Regions from separate parts of the Amycolatopsis sp. NBC_01307 genome, predicted to be linked through region 2. Evidence: riboswitches for the same ligand, from Rfam matches in the RefSeq annotation. Region 2 holds a riboswitch; the other holds the start of a gene.
The links. A riboswitch is a leader RNA that binds a small molecule or an ion and turns the genes downstream of it on or off. The one in region 2 is predicted to bind glycine.
Positions count from the first base shown of each region.

Region 1: linked by a shared signal. The riboswitch ahead of gcvP (aminomethyl-transferring glycine dehydrogenase) and the one ahead of gcvP (aminomethyl-transferring glycine dehydrogenase) in region 2 are both predicted to bind glycine.

Region 1 is NZ_CP108403.1:3,356,228-3,359,629, reverse strand. Features, by position in the region: gene OG439_RS13885 (TetR/AcrR family transcriptional regulator) at 1-440, opposite strand, end outside; gene OG439_RS13880 (MerR family transcriptional regulator) at 719-1,297, shown strand; glycine riboswitch at 1,340-1,439, shown strand; gene gcvP (aminomethyl-transferring glycine dehydrogenase) at 1,687-3,402, shown strand, end outside.
Region 2 is NZ_CP108403.1:10,721,151-10,724,552, reverse strand. Features, by position in the region: gene gcvP (aminomethyl-transferring glycine dehydrogenase) at 1-1,389, opposite strand, end outside; glycine riboswitch at 1,530-1,623, opposite strand; gene OG439_RS48435 (helix-turn-helix domain-containing protein) at 1,745-3,046, opposite strand; gene OG439_RS48430 (hypothetical protein) at 3,119-3,349, shown strand; gene OG439_RS48425 (3-oxoacyl-ACP reductase) at 3,346-3,402, opposite strand, start outside.

The DNA.
Region 1 (3,402 bases), 3.7 Mb from region 2:
TGCACCCGCAGGTCGTCGACCAGGACCTTCGTCATCACCCAGCCCTCGGCGTCGTCGGTGTTGGCGGCCATCTCCGTCAGCACCCGCACGCAGTCCGGGTAGGCCCGCAGGAACGCGATCGACGTCTCGATGTGCGCCCGCAGGTAGCCGGCGCGGTCGGCCGGGTCCAGATCGCCGCCGGTGCGCTCCTTGAGGAACTCGTTCTTCGTCTCGACGACCGTGCTGAGCACCGCCTGCATCAGCCCGGCCTTGTTGGTGAAGTGGTAGGAGATCATCCGGGTGCTGCTCAGCCCGGCGCGTTCGCGGATCTTGGCGAACGTGGCCTTGCGGTAGCCGAGGTCGTTGATGACGCCGATCGTCGCGCCGAGGATCTGCGCGCGGCGGGCGGCCTCGGTCACGCTGAGGCCCATCTCGGCCATGAGTTCGGTCTTTACTTGCATGAGTAAAAATTAACACGGCTGAGTAAAAGTGTCCAGGAGGTTTGAACCACTGCCTCCCGGGTACGGCGAACGGCTCAAACGCTCATCCGACCGTTGAGGCTTGCCGCGCGTCGCGTTGACCGGCCTTGCCTGGGCGCTTACCGTCGGAGGAGGTAAATCGCCACGATGTGATTCACGGTCTGGGGCCGGATCGTGGCGGTTGATCTCCGGTGGGTCCCGCTCTGGGTCCTGTCCGGCTGTCATTCGCCGGCCGCCTGGTCGGGCGAGGGGAGGCTTGCGTGGTCGAGGCTGGTTCCGAGAAGCAGCCTGTTCGGTTCGCGGCTGGCGAGCAGGGTGAACTGTTCCCCGATGACTCGCTGCCCGACGAGCTCGTCGGCTACCGGGGTCCGGCCGCGTGCCAGATCGCCGGGATCACCTACCGTCAGCTCGACTACTGGGCTCGCACGAAACTGATCGCGCCCAGCATCCGCACCGCGCACGGCTCCGGCTCCCAGCGGCTGTACTCGTTCAAGGACATCCTGGTCCTGAAGGTGGTCAAGCGGCTGCTGGACACCGGGGTCTCGCTGCAGAACATCCGGGTCGCGGTCGACCACCTGTCCGTCCGCGGGGTCCGTGACCTCGCCAAGGTCACACTGTTCTCCGACGGCACCACGGTCTACGAATGCACCTCGCCGGAGGAGATCGTCGATCTGCTCCAGGGCGGCCAGGGCGTGTTCGGCATCGCGGTCAGCGGCGCGATGCAGGAAATCAGCGGCACCATCCACGAGTTCCCGGCCGAACGCGCCGACGGCGGCATCGTCGAAGCGCACGAGCCGGACGAGCTGACCCAACGCCGCAACGCCCGCCGTACCGGGTGATCATCTCCGCGGCGGCGGGAGTAAAGTGATCCACGCAGTCGACGAAACCGCGCGGGAGAGTCCGGACCACAACCTCGAGTCCGGCGCCGAAGGAGCAAGTCCTCCCCGGAACCTCTCAGGCACCCTGGACCGCGCGGTCTAGACGCCTCTGGAAAGCGGGTCGTCAGGACACAACCTGATGGCCCCGCCGACGGTGCAAGCCCGGCTCAACCTCGGGCGAAACTCTCAGGCGCCCCTTCGGGGGTACGGACAGAGTGGGGAGGGTACGGCTTCGGGCTCGCAGGCTCGCCCGTCGCCTACCTGGTGTTTTGTGGGGGCAACCCCCACACCCCGCCCGGCGGGCTCCGCCCCCGGACCCCCGGCCGTGGTCGCGTTCGCAGGAGGCCATCGTGCAGCCGTCACTCGCCTCCCTGGAACAGGGCTTTCCCTTCGCCGACCGGCACATCGGGCCCGGTCCGGCGGAACTCCGCACGATCCTCGACGTCATCGGCGTCGCCTCCCTCGACGAACTCGCCGAGCGGGCCGTGCCCGGGTCGCTGCGCGCGTCCGCCGCGCCCCTCGACCTGCCGCCGGCCGCCACCGAAGCCCAGGTGCTCGCCGAACTGCGGGCGCTGGCCGCGCGGAACCGGCCGATGGCCCAGATGATCGGCCTCGGTTACCACGACACCGTGACCCCGTCGGTGATCCGCCGCAACGTCCTCGAGAACCCGGCCTGGTACACCGCGTACACGCCCTACCAGCCGGAAATCTCGCAGGGACGGCTCGAAGCGCTCCTCAACTTCCAGACCATGGTCGCCGACCTGACCGGCCTGCCCGTCGCGAACGCGTCCCTGCTCGACGAGGCCACCGCGGCCGCCGAAGCGATGACGCTCGTGCGCCGCGCCGGCAAGTCGGCGTCCAACCGGTTCGTCGTCGACGAGGACACCCTGCCCCAGACCCTCGCCGTGCTGCGGACTCGCGCGGAACCGCTGGGCATCGAGCTGGTCGTCGAAGACCTGTCCCAGGGGCTCACCGGGCTCGGCCTCGGCGGCGACTTCTTCGGCGTCCTGCTGTCCTGCCCGGGCGCGTCCGGCGCCGTCCGCGAGTTCGACTTCACCATCGCCGACGCCAAGAAGCACGGCGCGGCGGTGATCGTCGCCGCGGACCCCCTGTCCCTGACGCTGCTGCGGCCGCCCGGTGAGCTCGGCGCCGACGTCGCCATCGGCTCGACCCAGCGGTTCGGCGTCCCGATGGGCTTCGGCGGCCCGCACGCGGCTTACCTGGCGGTCCGCCAAGGCTTGGAGCGGCAGTTGCCCGGCCGGCTGGTCGGTGTCTCGAAGGACGAAGACGGCGCCCCGGCGTACCGGCTGGCACTGCAGACCCGGGAACAGCACATCCGCCGCGAGAAGGCGACGTCGAACATCTGCACCGCGCAGGTCCTGCTCGCCGTGATGGCCTCGATGTACGCGGTCCACCACGGCCCCGACGGCCTGCGCGCGATCGCGCTGCGCGCCCACCGGATGGCGACCGTGCTCGCGGCCGGCCTCTGCGAGGGCGGCGTCGAGGTCGTGCACGGCGAGTTCTTCGACACCGTCACCGCGGCGGTGCCGGGCCGCGCGGCCGCGGTCGTCGCGGCGGCTCGCGACCTCGGTGTGAACCTGCGGCGGATCGACGACGACCACGTCGGCGTCGCCTGCGACGAGACGACCACCCGCGAGCGGCTCTCGTTGGTGTGGAAGGCCTTCGGCGTCGCGGTGTCCGATGTGGACGGCCTGGACGAGGACACGGCGGACGCGCTCCCGGCGCCGCTGCGGCGCACGAGCGGATTCCTCACCCACCCGGTGTTCCACGCCCACCGCTCCGAAACCGCGTTGCTGCGCTACCTGCGGGAGCTGTCGGACAAGGACGTCGCGCTCGACCGCAGCATGATCCCGCTCGGCTCCTGCACGATGAAGCTCAACGCCGCGGCGGAGATGGAGCCCGTCACCTGGCCGGAGTTCGCCGGGCTGCACCCGTTCGCCCCGGCCGAGGACGCGGCCGGCCTGCTGTCGGTGATCGCGGACCTCGAGGCCTGGCTGGCCCGGATCACCGGCTACGACGCGGTTTCCCTGCAGCCCAACGCCGGC
Region 2 (3,402 bases):
GCCGAAGACCTCGTGGCCCATGAAGCCGCTCTCGCGGGCGAGGCCGTTCGGCAGCGCGACGCCGTCCCGCGCGTCCTCTTCGACGCCGAAGGCCTTGAGGACCTTGGCGGTGATCGCGGGGGTGCTGACCTCGTCGAAGGCGACGCGGACGTGGTCGGCGTCGACGTGGCCGAGGTTGACGCCGGCCGCGCGGGCGGCGACGTGGACGTCGGCCGCCTGACCCGGGACGTGCGCGACGACGGTGTCGAAGAAGGACTCGTGCACGACCTCGACGCCGGTCTTGCGCAGCGCGTCGGCGAAGCCCGCGGCCAGGCCGTGGACGCGCTGGGCGATCCGCTTGAGGCCGTCCGGGCCGTGGTAGACCGCGTACATCGCGGCCAGCACGGCCGGGAGGACCTGCGCGGTGCAGATGTTGGACGTCGCCTTCTCGCGGCGGATGTGCTGCTCACGCGTCTGCAGCGCGAGGCGGTAGGCCGGGTTGCCGTCGGCGTCGACCGAGACGCCGACCAGGCGCCCGGGCAGCGAGCGCTCGAGCCCGGCGCGGACCGACATGAACCCGGCGTGCGGGCCGCCGTAGCCGAGCGGGACGCCGAAGCGCTGCGTCGACCCGGCGGCGACGTCGGCGCCGAACTCGCCGGGCGAGGTGATGAGCGTCAGCGAGAGGAGGTCGGCGGCGACGGTGAACAGCGCGCCCGCGGCCTTCGCCGACTCGGAGATCGCGTGGTAGAAACCGCGGCCGCGCAGCACGCCGGACGCGCCGGGGTACTGGACGACGACGCCGAAGAAGTCCTCGGGCAGCCCGGTGAGCAGGTCGCGGACCTCGACCTCGATGCCCAGCGCCTCGACGCGGGTCCGCACGACGGCGATGGTCTGCGGCAGGCACTCGGCGTCGAGGACGACCTTGTTCGACTTCGACTTGGACGCGCGGCGCATCAGCGTGACGGCCTCGGCGACGGCGGTCGACTCGTCGAGCAGGGACGCGTTCGCGGTGGCCAGCCCGGTCAGGTCGGCGACCATCGTCTGGAAGTTGAGCAGCGCTTCGAGGCGGCCCTGCGAGATTTCCGGCTGGTACGGCGTGTAGGCCGTGTACCAGGCGGGGTTCTCGAGGACGTTGCGCCGGATCACGCCGGGGGTGACGGTGTCGGAGTAGCCGAGCCCGATCATCTGCGTCATCGGCCGGTTACGCGCGGCGAGCGCGCGCAGCTCCGCGGTGGCGTCCTCTTCGGACGCGGCGGGCGGCAGGACCAGGTCGCGAGTGACGCGGATCGCACTCGGCACGGCCGTTTCGAGCAGCGCGTCGAGGGATCCGTAGCCGCACTCGGCGAGCATCTTGGCGCGTTCGGCCTCGGAGGGGCCGATGTGGCGGGCGTCGAACTGCGTAGAGGTGATCGGGAGCTCCTCGGGCCGGGCACCGGACACAACGGTGCGCTGGGAACTCCCCCTCTGTCATGGCACCTGAGAGTTTCACCGTGTCAGACACGGCTTTCACCTTGGGTGAGGCGCGGGTGCGCCTGCTTTCCAGAGTGGCCTCGCACGAAGCGGTAGCAGGTACCTGAGAGATTCCGGGGAGTTTGCTCCTTCGGTGCCCCACTGACTTCGTGAGGGCTCTCCCGCCTCGGCTCGACGGCCCGATCTGCAGTTATGGCGGCTACCGTACCTGCCGGGTTCAACCCCCGTCTACTTCACCCGGCCAACACCACACCGGCCCTCGAGCCCGCCTCGACCGCCCCTGGCCCGAACGGGATCAGCGGCCGGCGACCCGGCGGGTGACCGCGCTAGCCAGCGCCGGTGGGCGGCGGACCCGGCCCGAGGGCAGCACCAGCCGTTTCAACGGCCCGCCCAGCGGGACCGGTGGTAGGCCCGCGCCCAGCAGGACGTGCTCCACCACCTGCTCCGCGAGCCACGCCACCGAGTCGTTGAGCCGGTCCAGGGACGGCCGGTCGCCGTCGAAGACGTCCGTGTCGTCCAGGACCACCTCGAAGTACTCCCCCGGCAGCCGGGCGACCACCGCGTCGACGGCCGTCTCGATCGCGCGGGCGCCTTCCGCCGGGTCGGCGAACCCCGCCTCGAGCAGCGGCTCGCGGTAGATCCGGGCGGCGCGGGCGCGCATCCGCGGGCCGTAGCGGACCACGACCGGGAGCCGTCCGGTCAGGTCCGGCACCTCGAGGCCGTGCAGCAGCATGATCGGCGGCACCGCGTGCACCAGCCGCGGCGCCGGCTCGGCCAGCTCGCGCGCGGTGATCCGGAGCCGGCCGGCCATCGCGTCCGGGAGGCCGAAGTAGCGGAAGTCGACGTTGCCGAACCCGAGGCCGTCCGCGACCAGCGACGCGAGCAGCTCGCCGTAACCCCAGATCGGCGACAGCACCACGACCGGCGGCGCCGTCACGAACGGCGGCGACGGTGACGGCGGGCGGGACGCCTCCTGCTCGGGCACCTGGATCACCAGCCGCGGCGGGTCGTCCCAGTCGTGCGGCTCGGCGACCCGCCAGTACAGCCCGAGCGGCTGCCAGAGCCCGCCGAGGATCTCGCGTTCGATGATCCGGCGCGCTTCGGCGTCGGAATGCGGGAAGTCGCGGGGCGGCACGATCCCGACGTAGTGGTGGTAGGTGACGCGGATCTCGTCGCCGCGGGTGGCCGAGCGAATCCGCATCTCCCAGTCGATCGGCGACGCGGCGATCGCGTTCGCCACCTGCGTGCCGGGCGAGGAGTAGACGAGCGCGGTGGCCTGCCGCAGGAAGTCCCCGGCCCGCTCGATGCCTTCCCGCAGCGACTTCGCGGCCTGCGCGACGTGCACCGGCGTGGCCAGCGACTCGGGCAGCACACCGGCGACGCGGAGCAGCTCGGCCTCGCCGAGCCCGGTGACCTCGGCGAGCTGCGCCCAGTGGTCGAAGACGGTCACCTTCGGCGCGTGCCGGTGCTCGACCCAGCTGCGCAGGGTGGACGTCGGCACGCCGATCCGCCGCGCGGCCTCGTCGAAGGAGAGCCCCCGCGCCCGGATCCCGGCCCGGACCGCTTCCGCCCACTCGTCGGCGCGCCAGTGCGTCACCTCACAAAGCTAACGAAACCCGCTAGCTTTGCGCAGGGACAAACCGCCCGCACCACGTCGACGCTGGTGAGCATGACCACCACCGTCCTCGCCCTGACCCTGATCGTCGGCGTGCTCACCTTCGCCGCCGGGGCGTTCCTCGCCGCCGAAACCGCGGTCCGCGTGCTTCGCCGCCGGGAAGCGCGAGTCGCCGCCGAGCGGAAGTCGCTCAACGCCGCGTGGAAGTACCTGCGGGAGGTGTACGGCCTCAAGAAGGCGTGGTTCCCCGGCGAGAAACCCGCCGGGAACCGCAAGCGCCGTTAGATCGGGGTGACGTACGCGCCGGAGATGCCGCCGTCCACCAGGAACTGCGACGC